DNA from 2 places in the Streptomyces ferrugineus genome. Region 2 is predicted to be linked to the other one. Evidence: riboswitches for the same ligand, from Rfam matches in the RefSeq annotation. Region 2 holds a riboswitch; the other holds the start of a gene.
The links. A riboswitch is a leader RNA that binds a small molecule or an ion and turns the genes downstream of it on or off. The one in region 2 is predicted to bind S-adenosylmethionine.
Positions count from the first base shown of each region.

Region 1: another riboswitch for S-adenosylmethionine. It lies ahead of thrC (threonine synthase); the one in region 2 lies ahead of IM697_RS11135 (aminotransferase class V-fold PLP-dependent enzyme).

Region 1 is NZ_CP063373.1:734,884-741,995, reverse strand. It holds gene IM697_RS03570 (NADH:flavin oxidoreductase) at 1-133, opposite strand, end outside; gene groL (chaperonin GroEL) at 345-1,967, opposite strand; gene IM697_RS03560 (cold-shock protein) at 2,261-2,464, opposite strand; gene IM697_RS03555 (ubiquitin-like small modifier protein 1) at 2,905-3,180, opposite strand; gene thrC (threonine synthase) at 3,177-4,460, opposite strand; SAM riboswitch class I at 4,479-4,648, opposite strand; gene IM697_RS03545 (glucosyl-3-phosphoglycerate synthase) at 4,780-5,724, shown strand; gene IM697_RS03540 (alpha,alpha-trehalose-phosphate synthase (UDP-forming)) at 5,820-7,112, shown strand, end outside.
Region 2 is NZ_CP063373.1:2,445,317-2,452,428, reverse strand. It holds gene IM697_RS11150 (response regulator transcription factor) at 1-663, shown strand; gene IM697_RS11155 (sensor histidine kinase) at 1-4, shown strand, start outside; gene IM697_RS11145 (SLC13 family permease) at 721-2,136, shown strand; gene IM697_RS11140 (glycerate kinase) at 2,145-3,338, shown strand; gene IM697_RS11135 (aminotransferase class V-fold PLP-dependent enzyme) at 3,293-4,675, opposite strand; SAM riboswitch class IV at 4,777-4,893, opposite strand; gene trpD (anthranilate phosphoribosyltransferase) at 4,970-6,034, opposite strand; gene qcrB (cytochrome bc1 complex cytochrome b subunit) at 6,177-7,112, opposite strand, start outside.

The DNA.
Region 1 (7,112 bases), 1.7 Mb from region 2:
GGACGCCGCCCGGCGAGAACATGCGCGTCATCGGCGCCATCACGATGCGGTTGGGCACGGTGAGGCCGTTGATCGAGGTCGGCCGGGACAGGACATGGGCCGCGCGGGAGGCGGCGGGCTCGGTGACGGTCACGTGGTGGGCTCCTTGGAGGTGGGGTCGACTGACCGGACGGTATGTGCGTGCGCATTATTGCAACGCCTTAAGGAACTGCGGGGGCGAGGTCGCGCATTCCACATCCCGCCCGGTTGTGACCCCGGACACGCCCGAGGGCGGCACCCCCTGTCTCCAGGGAGTGCCGCCCTCGGTACTGACGGACCGGGTCCGAGCCTTCTCGCGAAGCGGCTCAGAAGTCCATGTCACCGCCCGGCATACCGCCACCGGCGGGCGCGGCGGCCTTCTCCGGCTTGTCGGCGATGACGGCCTCGGTGGTGAGGAACAGCGCGGCGATGGACGCGGCGTTCTGCAGCGCGGAACGCGTCACCTTCGCCGGGTCGATGATGCCCTCGGCGACCAGGTCGACGTACTCACCGGACGCGGCGTTCAGGCCGTGACCCGGGGTGAGGTTGCGGACCTTCTCCACCACGACGCCGCCCTCGAGGCCGGCGTTGACGGCGATCTGCTTCAGCGGGGCCTCGAGGGCGAGCTTGACGGCCGCGGCGCCGGTCGCCTCGTCACCCTCCAGCTCCAGCTTCTCGAAGACACCGGAGGCCTGCAGCAGGGCCACGCCACCACCGGCGACGATGCCCTCCTCGACGGCCGCCTTGGCGTTGCGCACGGCGTCCTCGATGCGGTGCTTGCGCTCCTTGAGCTCCACCTCGGTGGCGGCACCGGCCTTGATGACCGCGACGCCGCCCGCGAGCTTGGCCAGGCGCTCCTGGAGCTTCTCGCGGTCGTAGTCCGAGTCGCTGTTCTCGATCTCGGCGCGGATCTGGTTCACGCGGCCCTGCACCTGGTCGGTGGAGCCGGCGCCGTCGACGATGGTGGTCTCGTCCTTGGTGATGACGACCTTGCGGGCGCGGCCCAGGAGGTCCAGGGTCGCGTTCTCCAGCTTGAGGCCGACCTCCTCGGAGATGACCTCGCCGCCCGTGAGGATGGCGATGTCGCCGAGCATGGCCTTGCGGCGGTCACCGAAGCCCGGGGCCTTGACGGCGACGGACTTGAAGGTGCCGCGGATCTTGTTGACGACCAGGGTCGACAGGGCCTCGCCCTCGACGTCCTCGGCGATGATCAGCAGCGGCTTGCCCGACTGCATGACCTTCTCCAGGAGCGGGAGCAGGTCCTTGACCGAGGAGATCTTGGAGTTGGCGATCAGGATGTACGGGTCGTCGAGGGACGCCTCCATACGCTCCATGTCGGTGGCGAAGTACGCCGAGATGTAGCCCTTGTCGAAGCGCATACCCTCGGTGAGCTCCAGCTCCAGACCGAAGGTCTGGGACTCCTCGACGGTGATGACGCCTTCCTTGCCGACCTTGTCCATGGCCTCGGCGATGAGCTCACCGATCTGGGTGTCGGCGGCGGAGATGGAGGCCGTGGAGGCGATCTGCTCCTTGGTCTCGACGTCCTTCGCCTGCTCCAGCAGGGCGGCGGAGACGGCCTCGACGGCCTTCTCGATACCGCGCTTGAGGGCCATCGGGTTGGCGCCGGCGGCTACGTTGCGCAGGCCCTCCTTGACCAGGGCCTGGGCGAGAACGGTCGCGGTGGTCGTACCGTCACCGGCGACGTCGTCCGTCTTCTTGGCGACTTCCTTGACCAGCTCGGCGCCGATCTTCTCGTACGGGTCCTCGAGCTCGATCTCCTTGGCGATGGAGACACCATCGTTGGTGATCGTGGGGGCGCCCCACTTCTTCTCGAGGACGACGTTGCGACCCTTGGGGCCGAGCGTCACCTTCACGGCGTCCGCGAGCTGGTTCATGCCGCGCTCGAGGCCGCGCCGCGCCTCCTCGTCGAACGCGATGATCTTGGCCATGTGAAGTGGTCCCTCCAGGACTGGGGGTGATTCCTTCGGACCGCGCCCGCGCCCGCGACGGACGGCTCGCCGACCCCGTGGTTCCTTGCCCCACTTGGCCTGCGGGCCTCACCGACCCGGTCCTTCTTTGTCACTCTCACCTTCAGAGTGCTAACGCCAATGATTAGCACTCGACCCATGCGAGTGCAAGCGGCTCTCGGGGATCGGGCCCCGGTCGGCGATGGGCGAACAGGCGAAGGGCCCGCACCCGGTGAGGTGCGGACCCTTCGGTGAAGTGACGTGCAGAAGAACGTTCAGGCGGTGACGCGAACCATGTCGGCCTGCGGGCCCTTCTGGCCCTGCGAGATCTCGAACTCCACCCGCTGACCCTCTTCCAGGGTGCGGTAACCGTCCATCTGGATCGCGCTGTAGTGGACGAAAACATCCGCACCACCGTCGACCGCGATGAAGCCGTACCCCTTCTCCGCGTTGAACCACTTGACGGTGCCCTGAGCCATGCCTAACTCCCCTATTACTGGCCCTTGCACAGATCCACACTTCGCGGATCCGGGTCAGACCTCACCCCCCATCGGTCGGGGGCGTGCGCCGGAACGCGTCGACCGCGGCTGAATGTATCTGCCCAACTGCCGTCTGCAACAGGTCAATCGGACGAGAAATCCGGGCACGACTGGTCGGGAATGTGGGGACAATTCCCCTGACTTCAGGTCAAGTCGGACCTGGCAAATGGAACAAAAGCCGCAAAAAACCCGCACACTTTGGCTACTTCTTGTCGGACCTGCGGCAGAAATCAAGGGCTGCCGACCCGGAGATCGGCGGCACGTTCCCCAACTGTACCTCGCTCAACCACACAGAATTGCCCCCTCCGCTTCTCTCACGGAGGAGGCAATTCGATGAACTCTCGGTAATCGCTGTTACCGACGGTTACTACCGGCGGGTATCAACCGCCCGCGACGGCCGGAATGATGGAGACACCCGCACCGTCCGGCGTGGCCGTCTCCAGCCCCTGCTCGAACCGGACGTCGTCGTCGTTGACGTACACGTTGACGAACCGCCGCAGCTTGCCCTGGTCGTCCAGCACCCGGGCGGCGATCCCGGTGTGGTTCTTCTCCAGGTCGGCGATGACGTCGGCGAGGGTGGCACCTTCGGCGGCGACCTCGGCCTGGCCACCCGTGTAGGTGCGCAGGATGGTGGGGATGCGAACGGTCACGCTCATGCGAGGCCAGCCTCTCGGAAGGAGTCCAGGTTCGGGCGGATGGTGGCGGTGAGACCGGTACCGGCCACCGCGTCGAGGGTCTTGAGTCCGTCGCCGGTGTTGAGGACGACGGTGGTCTTGGCGGGGTCGAGGACGCCGTTGTCGATGAGCTTCTTCGTCACACCGACGGTCACCCCGCCGGCGGTCTCCGCGAAGACCCCCTCGGTCCGGGCGAGCAGCCCGATCGCGTCCACGACCTGCTCGTCCGTCACATCCTCCACGAAACCGCCGGTGCGGCGCGCGATGTCGAGGACGTACGGCCCGTCGGCCGGGTTGCCGATCGCGAGGGACTTGGCGATGGTGTTCGGCTTCTGCGGGCGCACCACGTCGTGGCCGGCCTTGAACGCCGTCGACACCGGCGAGCAGCCCTCGGCCTGCGCTCCGAAGATCTTGTACGGCTTGTCCTCGACGAGCCCGAGCTTGATCAGCTCCTGCAGACCCTTGTCGATCTTCGTGAGCTGCGAGCCCGACGCGATCGGGACGACCAGCTGGTCCGGGAGCCGCCAGCCGAGCTGCTCGCAGATCTCGTACGCCAGGGTCTTGGAACCCTCGGCGTAGTACGGCCGCAGGTTGACGTTGACGAAGCCCCAGCCCTCGCCGGCCGGGTCGCCGATCAGCTCGGAGCAGAAGCGGTTCACGTCGTCGTAGTTGCCCTCGATGCCGACGAGCTCGCCGCCGTAGATCGCGGCCATGACGACCTTGCCCTGCTCCAGGTCGTGCGGGATGAACACGCAGGACCGGAAGCCCGCGCGGGCCGCGGCCGCGCCCACCGCGCCGGCGAGGTTGCCGGTCGAGGAGCAGGAGAGCGTGGTGAAGCCGAAGGCGCGGGCGGCCTCCAGAGCCTGGGCGACCACCCGGTCCTTGAAGGAGTGCGTCGGGTTGCCGGAGTCGTCCTTGACGTACAGGCCGCCGGTCACGCCCAGCTCACGGGCGAGGTTGTCGGCCTTGACGAGCTTGGTCCAGCCGGGGTTGAGGTTCGGCTTGTCGGCGACGTCGGCCGGGACGGGAAGCAGCGGCGCGTAGCGCCAGATGTTCGCGGGACCCGCCTCGATCCGCTTACGGAGCTGCTCGGTGTCGTAGGCCGAGAAGTCGTACGCGATCTCCAGCGGGCCGAAACACTCCTCGCAGGCGAAGACCGGTCCGAGGGGTACCCGGTGACCGCATTCGCGGCAGGACAGTGCCGCGGCGGGACCGAGGTCCACGGTGGAGTCGGTGGTGCTTGCAACAGTCTGCACAGCCATGTGAGGCGAGGCCCTTTCTCCTCATCTTCCTCACGACGCATCTCGCCGTGAGACGGATTTGGCACCTTCCCTAGCCGGGAGCCTCGCGGAGACGATCAACGGTGACGATCGACGCTGATCTACGAGAACCGACTGGAGGGTTGCCGGGGCTTCATCGGGCCGTTTCCCTCTGCCCCTCTGGATGAGCTGTATGCGGTTGTAATCGGCAGGTGACCCCGGACATGCGATGGTCATCCGCGTTGTTCAAGACTGTAACCGAACGCCAGGACAGTTGAGAGAGCCGTCCGTAACGCGAGACAACAGTGAGGAGCCGCTGACCGTGCTGGAAGAAGTCGAGCGCTGGCTGCGCACCCGCTCCTGGTCCGCCGTCGACCGCCCGCTCCACCGCATCCTGGCCGCCAAGCAGCGTACGGGCCAGTCGGTCTCCGTCGTGCTGCCCGCGCTCAACGAGGAGGAGACGGTCGGCGACATCGTCGCGATCATCCGTCATGACCTCATGCGCCAGGTCCCCCTGGTCGACGAGATCGTCGTCGTCGACTCGGGGTCCACCGACCGCACCTCCGAGGTGGCCGCCGCGGCGGGCGCGCGGGTGGTGCACCGCGACGACATCCTGCCGCACCTGCCTGCCGTGCCCGGCAAGGGGGAGGTGCTGTGGCGCTCCCTGCTGGTGACGAGCGGGGACATCGTCTGCTTCATCGACGCCGACCTGAAGGAGTTCTCCTCCGAGTTCGTCTCCGGGATCGTCGGCCCGCTGCTCACCGATCCGGACGTGGACCTCGTCAAGGCGATGTACGACCGCCCGCTCGGCTCGGCGGCCGGGCAGGGCGGCCGGGTCACCGAGCTGATGGCGCGCCCGCTGCTGAACATGCACTGGCCGCAGCTCGCCGGCTTCGTGCAGCCGCTGGGCGGCGAGTACGCGGCCCGCAGGTCGCTGCTCGAGCAGCTCCCGTTCCCCGTCGGCTACGGCGTCGAGCTGGGCATGCTGGTCGACGCCCTGCATCTGGTGGGCCTGGACGCGCTGGCCCAGGTGGACGTCGGGGTGCGCAAGCACCGGCACCAGGACGGGCAGGCGCTCGGCCGGATGTCGGCGGCGATCTACCGCACGGCACAGCTCAGGCTGGCCCGCGGCCATCTGATCCGGCCCTCCCTCACCCAGTTCGAGCGGGGCGAGGACGGTTTCCAGCCGCTGACGTACTCCGTGGACACCGAGGAGCGGCCGCCGATGGTGGAGATCGCCGAGTACGCGACGCGGAAGGTCGCGTAAACGCCGGAAACCGGCCGTACACGGGGTGTGGAGGAGCCGTCCAGTAAGCGGAACCGTACGTTTGAGCGTTTCCGGGCCGGGCTAGGTTGAGGCGTATGGCTTCCACGCAGGATGCGCAGGATGCGCGAGGTGCTGCCAGGGTGCTGGTCGCGTCGAACCGCGGCCCGGTCTCGTACGAGGTGCGCGAGGACGGCTCGCTGCACTCCAAGCGGGGCGGCGGCGGGGTCGTCTCCGGGCTGTCGGCGATCGGGCCGGACGCGGGCGCGCTGTGGGTGTGCTCGGCGCTGTCCGACGGGGACCGGGAGGCGGTGCGGCGCGGGGCCGGCGAGGACGGCGTGCTGATGCTGGACATCCCGGCCGACGTGCACGCGGACGCGTACAACGGCATCGCGAACTCGGTGCTGTGGTTCGTCCACCACATGCTGTACCAGACGCCGCTGGAGCCGGTCTTCGACGCGGAGTTCCGGCGGCAGTGGGCGTCGTACGAGACGTACAACCGCGCCTTCGCCCGGGCGCTGGCCGGGCAGGCGGCGCCGGGGGCGGCGGTGCTGGTGCAGGACTACCACCTGTGCCTGGTGCCGGGCATGCTGCGCGAGCTGCGCCCCGACGTCCGGATCGGCCACTTCTCGCACACGCCCTGGGCACCGCCGGAGTACTTCCGCATGCTGCCGGACGACATCCGTTCGCAGCTGTTGTGGGGGATGCTCGGCGCGGACCGGCTGGGGTTCCTCACCCGGCGGTGGGCGGACGCGTTCGAGGCGTGCGCCGAGCGGTTCGTCGGCGGGCTCGGCGGCACCCGGGTCGGGGTGCACGGGCTGGGGGCGGACGCGGACTTCCTGCGGGCGCGGGCGCATCAGGCCGACGTGGCCGAGCGGATGGCGGTGCTGAAGGGCGAGATCGGCGAGGGCCGCAAGGCGATCGTCCGGGTCGACCGCACCGAGCTGTCCAAGAACATCGTGCGCGGCCTGCTGGCGTACCGGCAGCTCCTCGACGACCACCCCGAGTGGCGCGAGCGGGTGGTGCACGTGGCGTTCGCCTACCCCTCGCGGCAGGACCTGGCGGTGTACCGCGACTACACGGCCGAGGTGCAGCGCCTGGCGACGGAGATCAACTCCCGCTATGGCACGCCGGGTTGGACGCCGGTCGTGCTGCACGTCAAGGACGACTTCGCCCGCTCGCTGGCGGCGTACCGGCTGGCGGACGTGGCGCTGGTCAACCCCATCCGGGACGGTATGAACCTGGTCGCCAAGGAGGTGCCGGTCGTCTCCGACGAGGGGTGCGCGCTGGTGCTGTCGCGGGAGGCCGGGGCCTTCGAGGAACTGGGCGAGGACGCGTTCGCGGTCAACCCGTACGACGTCATCGACACGGCACGGGCGCTGCACGAGGCG
Region 2 (7,112 bases):
GTGAACCGGATTCTCATCGTCGAGGACGAGGACAGGATCGCCTCCTTCGTCGAGAAGGGCCTGCGCGCCAACGGCTTCACCACGACCGTCGTCGGCGACGGCGACGCGGCTTACGAGTACGCCCTGACCGGCGGTTTCGATCTGGTGGTACTGGACATCGGGCTGCCCGGCCGGGACGGCTTCACGGTGCTGCGCGAACTGCGCGAGGCCCGGGTGACGGTCCCGGTGCTGGTGCTGACCGCGCGGGACTCCGTACGGGACACGGTGGCCGGTCTGGAGGGCGGCGCCGACGACTGGATGACCAAGCCGTTCCGCTTCGAGGAACTGCTCGCCCGGGTGCGCCTGCGCCTGCGTACGGCGGCCCGGGCGCCCGAGGTGACGGTGCTGCGCTCCGGCTCGCTCACCCTGGACCTGCGCACCCGGCGGGCGCGGGCCGGGGAGCGGACGGTCGATCTGACGGCCCGTGAATTCGTGCTCCTGGAACTGTTCCTGAGGCACCCCGGCCAGGTACTGTCCCGCGAGCAGATCCTGTCGCACGTGTGGGGCTACGACTTCGACCCGGGCTCCAACATCGTGGACGTGTACGTCCGGGCGTTGCGCAGGAAGCTGGGCGCCGAACGGGTCGAGACGGTGCGCGGCGTGGGGTACCGGCTCCCCGCGTGAAGTCCCTTTCATGTGCGGCTCATCGAGGGCTCACGGCTCAGGTGAACCCTCGATGACGTGACCCTGAACCTCCGTCCGCTCGCGGCCCTGTGCGTGGCGCTCTCCCTGTGCGCGCTGCTCGCGGTGCCCGACAACTTCCCCGGCCTCGGCGCCGACGCCCGTCTGACCCTCGCCGTGTTCGCGCTGGCGACCTGCGCCTGGATCGCCACGCCGGTCGACGACACGTACATCGCGCTGGGCGCCGGGCTCGCACTCACGGTGACCGGGGTGATCAGCAGCGACACCCTCTTCGGCACCCTCGGCGACTCGACGGTGTGGCTGCTGATCTGCGCCTTCGTGCTGGCCGCCGCGGTGACCCGGACGGGGCTCGCGGGTCGCGCGGCGGCGTTCCTGGTCGGCGGGGCGCGCACGGTACGGCAGCTGGTGCACCTGACCACGGCCGCCCTGGTCGTCACGGCGTTCGCGGTGCCCGCCACCTCGGGGCGGGCCGCGCTCGCGCTGCCGGTGTTCCTCGCGCTGGCCAAGGCGCTGGCCGACCGGAAGCGACTGGTGGTGATGCTGGCGCTGCTGTTCCCGACCGTGATCCTGCTGTCGGCGGTGGCGACCCTGATCGGGGCGGGCGCCCATCTGATCACCGTGTCGGTGCTGTGGCAGGCGACCGGTGACCGGATCGGCTTCACCGAGTGGCTGCTGCTCGGCCTGCCGCTCGCGGTGGCCTCCTCCCACCTGGCCGCCGAGGCCGTACTGCTGACCACCACCCGGCGCGCGGACCGCGAGGGCCCCGTGCGCATCACCCCCGAGCAGATCCAGGAGCACAGCGACCGCCCGGTCACCGGCCCCTGGTCACTGGCCGAGAAGCGGTGCGCGCTGCTGCTGGGCACGGTCGTCGTGCTGTGGTGCGGCGAGCCGCTGCACCGGGTGCCGCCCGCGGTCGTGGCGCTGATCGGTGCGGTGGTGGCGGCCTCGCCGGCGCTCGGCACCGTGCATCTGAAGGACGCGCTGAAGACGGTGCCCTGGTCACTGCTGCTGTTCATGGCCGCGACGATGGCCATGGGCGTCGCGCTCGCCGACTCCGGGGCGGCGAAGTGGCTGGTCGACGGGCTGCCGTCGGCCATCAGCCCGCTGCTGTTCCTGGCCGTCGTGATCGCGATCAGCACGGCCGCCCATCTGGTCCTCCAGTCCCGCTCGGCCCGCTCCTCCGTGCTGGTCCCGCTGGTGGTCGCGGCGGCGGTGGGCGCCGGGGTCAACCCGGTCGCCGCCGCGCTCGCGTCCACCGCGGCGGCCGGCTTCTGCCACACCCTCCCGGCCTCCGCCAAACCGGTCACGCTCTTCTCCGACCTCCCCGGGACGCCCACCTACACCCCGCGCGACCTGCTGCGCCTGTCCGCCGTCCTGGCCCCGCTGACGGCGGCCCTCGTCCTGCTGTTCGCCGTGGCGGTGTGGCCACTGCTCGGCGTGCCCATGACCCGCTAGGAGATCTGATGCTGACCCGAGTCGTCGTAGCCCCCAGCGGCTTCAAGGAGTCCCTGTCCGCCCAGGCCGCCGCCGACGCCATCGCGGACGGGGTGCGCAGGGTGCTGCCGGATGCCGTGCTGGATCTGATCCCGCTGGTCGACGGCGGTGAGGGCACGGCCACCGCGCTGGCCGCCGCGACCGGTGGCCGGCTCGTCGCGCTGCCCGCCACGGGCCCGGTCGGCGACCGGGTCGGCACGCACTTCGCGCTGCTCGGCTCCCGGGACACGGCGGTGGTGGAGATGGCCGCGGTGGCCGGGCTGTCCCTGGTGCCCCGCGCCCTGCGCGACCCGGGCGCCACGACGACGTACGGGGTCGGCGAGCTGATCCGCGCCGCGCTCGACACGGGCGTACGGCGCGTCCTGATCGGCTGCGGCGATTCGGGGACGTCGGACGGGGGCGCCGGCGCGCTCCAGGCCCTCGGCGCCCGGCTGCTGGACGCCGACGGCTTCGAACTCCCCCATGGGGGCCGTGAGTTGACGCGGCTCGCCCGGATCGACCCGGCCGGCCTGGACCCGCGTCTGCGGGACGTCGAGCTGCTGATCGCCTGCAACCCGTACAACGTGCTGTGCGGCGAGCGCGGCGTGGCCCGGGTCTTCGGCCCGCAGAAAGGGGCGACGCCCGCGCAGGTCGAGCAGCTGTCGGCGGGGCTGGAGAACTGGGCGGACGTCCTCACCCGCGATCTGGGGCCCGTGGGCACCGACCTGCGCCGCGGCTCCGGCACCGGAGCCTCCGGCGGCCTGGGCGCCGGCCTCGCCGCGCTGGGCGCCCGCCTCCTCCCCCGCTTCGAGGTGCTCCTGGACCACCTCGACCTGGACGCCCGCCTCGCCCGCGCCGACCTGGTCGTCACCGCCGAGGGCGCCCTGGACCACCAGACGCCCCGCGGCAAGGTCCCGGCCGAGGTGGCCCGCCGGGCCAAGGTGTACGGCCGCCCGGTGCTCGCGCTGGCGGGCACCCTCGGCGAGGGCGCGGACGGCGTGCCGGGCGTGGACGCGTACAGCGGCATCCTGCCGGCGCCGATGGCCCTGGCGGAGGCCCTGGTGCGGGCCTCCGAACTCCTCACGGACGCGACCGAGCGGGCCCTGCGGATGATTCTGCTGGGCGCCCGGCTACCGGCTCACGCGGAGGTGTCCGGGACGCACCGGCCGTCCTCGGTGCGGTAGCTCCAGCGGGCGCCGTCCGCCACCAGCTCCCGCACGGCGTGCACGAACCGCTCGACGTGCTCGTCCGGTGTACCGGCCCCGAAGCTCACCCGGATCGCGTTGAGGGACTTCTCGCCGGGCGCCGCCTCCGGGGCACCGCACTCGCCCTGGGACTGCGGGTCGCTGCCCAGCAGCGTGCGGACCAGCGGATGGGCGCAGAACAGCCCGTCGCGCACCCCGATGCCGTACTCGGCGGAGAGCGCGGCGGCGAAGTGGGAGCTGTTCCAGCCGTCGACGACGAAGGAGATGACGCCCACGCGGGGGGCTTCGTCGCCGAAGAGGGAGAGGACGCGGACCTCGGGGACGTCGGCGAGCCCTGCGCGCACCTTCCGGATCAGGTGCTCCTCACGGGCGACCAGGGCGTCGAAGCCCGCTTCCGTCAGGGCCTTGCAGGCGGAGGCGATGGAGTAGGCGCCGATGACGTTCGGCGAGCCCGCCTCGTGCCGGGCGGCGCTGTCGTGCCACTCGACGTCCACTCCCCCGTCCTCGCGCCGCGAGACCTTGCGGCTGGCCCCGCCGCCCGCGAGATACGGCTCGGCCGCGCGCAGCCAGTCGGCGCGGCCGGCGAGGACGCCGGAGCCGAACGGGGCGTACAGCTTGTGGCCGGAGAAGGCGACCCAGTCGACGTCGAGGTCACGGACGCTCACCGGATGGTGCGGGGCCAGCTGGGCGGCGTCGAGCACGATGCGGGCGCCGTGGGCGTGGGCGGCGGCCGCGAGTTCCCGTACGGGCCACAGCTCGCCGGTGACGTTGGAGGCGCCGGTGACGCAGACCAGGGCCGGGCCGTGGCCCTCCTGAATGGATGCAGTGCGGTCGGCGAGGGCGCGCTCCAGGGTCCGCACGGCCTGGCGGGGGGTGCGGGGCGCGTTGAGGTAGGTGACCCGCGCGTTCCGCCACGGCAGCAGGGAGGCGTGGTGCTCGGTCTCGAAGACGAAGACCTGGCAGTCGGCCGGGAGGGCGGCGGCGAGCAGGTTGAGCGAGTCGGTGGTGGACCGGGTGAAGACGAGCTGGTCGCCGTCCCGGCAGTCCAGGAACTCGGCGACGGTTCCGCGGGCGTTCTCGAACAGGTCGGTGGAGAGCTGGGACAGGTAGCCGGCGCCGCGGTGGACGCTGCCGTAGTACGGCGCGTAGGCGGCTACGTCGTCCCAGACGCGCTGGAGGGCGGGGGCGCTGGCGGCGTAGTCGAGCGCGGCGTAGGTGACCTCGCCGCCGGTGACGAGCGGGACGGTGACGTCACTGCCCAGAACGGGCAACGGGGCACAAATGCCCTGGACGGAGGCAGCGGTGGAGACAGACATGGGGGAACTCCCGTGAGAGGAAGGAAGAAAGTGAGAGTGGGTGTGCGGAGGCGGGGCTCGGCGGCCCTAGCGCATTCGCTTGCTCACGGGGGAACTCCTCGGTCACGCGCTTGCCGTAGACCTCGCTGCCTACGGCCTGGTCCTCACCCGGGGCACCCCGCCACGGACGGAGGGTTGCCGGACAGTCGGCCGGGGCCTCATGACTGTCACTCATGACCTGGTACAGAAACGTACGTTAAATGATCGTCGCCCCGCAACCCGTGTCCGGATCGCGGGACGACGCTCCGGTGCCCGCTACGCGTTGCTCGCGGCCACCCACCGGTCCAGCGTGCGCTTCGCCGCCCCCGAGTCGATCGACTCCGCCGCCTTCGCCATGCCGACGCGGATCTGCTCGGTCAGCGCGGCGTCCGTCGGCTCCAGCGCCACCAGCGCCGCCGCCGAGTTCAGCAGTACGGCGTCCCGCACCGGGCCCGTCTCGCCGTCCAGCAGGCGCCGGGCGACCTCGGCGTTGTAGGACGCGTCGGCACCGCGCAGCGCCTCCACGGGCACCAGCTCGATGCCGACGTCACACGGGTCGAAGGTCTCCTCGGTCACCTTGCCGTCGCGCACGACCCACACCCGGGAGGTGGCCGTCGTGGTGAGCTCGTCGAGGCCGTCGTCGCCGCGGAACACCAGCGAGGAGTTGCCGCGCTCGGCGAAGACGCCCGCGACGATCGGCGCCATGCGCGGGTCCGCCACACCGACCGCCTGCGCCCTGACCTTGGCCGGGTTGGTCAGCGGACCGAGCACGTTGAAGGTGGTCCGGATCCCCAGCTGGCCGCGCGCCGCCGCCACATGCCGCAGCGCCGGATGGAACTTCACCGCGAAGCAGAAGGTGATGCCGGCCTGCTCGGCGACCTCGGCCACCCGCCCGACCGGCAGTTCCAGATTGACGCCGAGCTTCTCCAGCACGTCGGAGGCGCCCGACGCCGAGGACGCCGCCCGGTTGCCGTGCTTGACGACCTTCGCGCCGGTGCCGGCGATGACGATGGCCGACATGGTGGAGATGTTGACGGTCTTCGCACCGTCGCCGCCCGTGCCGACGATGTCGACGGTCGGCCCCGGCACCTCGATCACGTTCGCGTGCTCGTACATCGTCCGCACGAGCCCGGTGATCTCCTGCACCGTCTCGCCCTTGGCCCGCAGCGCCACCACGAACCCGGCGATCTGCGCGTCCGTCGCCTCACCGCGCATGATCAGGTCCATCGCCCAGGCGGTGTCGTCGGCGGACAGGTCCCGGCCGTCCAGCAGACCGTTCAGCAGCAGGGGCCAGGAACGGCCCGCCGCGGTGTCGCCTCCAGCGGGGGTCACAGCGCTCATAAGCCGCTCCAGGGTCAGTCGTCCCGCACTACGGGACGTGAGTCTCAACGAGGTCCACCCTATCCAGCCCCGGGGCACGGAGCAGGGCCCCGTCCGAAGACCGGACGGGGCCCTGCTGCCGTGGCGTGGCGATGCGCAGCGATCAGTGGTGGCCGTGGCCGCTCGTGATCTCCTTGTACTCGTCGACCGTCGGCTTGGCGATCTGGCCGTCCTCGCCGAAGTAGGACTTGCTGAGCTTGGCGCGCAGCTTCTCGGAGCCCTTCACCTTGCGCTCGACGCCGTTCTCGTCGACCGTCGGGCCGATCTCGGCCGGCTGGTACTGCTCGTGCGCGGTGAGCGTGTACAGCGAGTCCTGGCTGAGCGGCTCGTGGACCTCGATGAACTCACCGTGCGGCAGGCGCTTGATGATGCCCGACTCACGGCCGTGCAGCACCTTGTCCTTGTCCCGGCGCTGCAGGCCGAGGCAGATCCGCTTGGTGACGATGAACGCGAGGACCGGTCCGACGAAGAAGCCGATCCGGACGAACCAGGTGACCGCGTTGATCGACAGGTGGAAGTGGGTGGCCCACAGGTCGTTGCCACCGCCGACCAGACCGATCATGTACACCGTGATCCAGGCGACGCCGAACGCGGTGCGCGTCGGGGCGTTGCGCGGGCGGTCCAGGATGTGGTGCTCGCGCTTGTCGCCGGTGACCCAGGACTCGATGAACGGGTAGACCGCGATCGCCGCCAGGACCACACCGAAGAGCACCAGCGGGATGAACACGCCGAGGACCAGCGTGTGACCCCAGAGGTTGACCTCCCAGCCCGGCATGTAGCGGACCAGACCCTCGGCGAAGCCCATGTACCAGTCGGGCTGGGCGCCGGTGGACACCATGTCCGGGCGGTAGGGCCCGATGGCCCAGACCGGGTTGATCTGCGCGAGCGCCGCGATGGCCGCGATGACACCGAAGACCAGGAAGAAGAAGCCTCCGGCCTTGGCCATGTACACCGGCAGCAGCGGCATGCCGACGACGTTCTTGTTGGTCTTTCCGGGGCCCGCGAACTGCGTGTGCTTGTGGTAGAAGACCAGGATCAG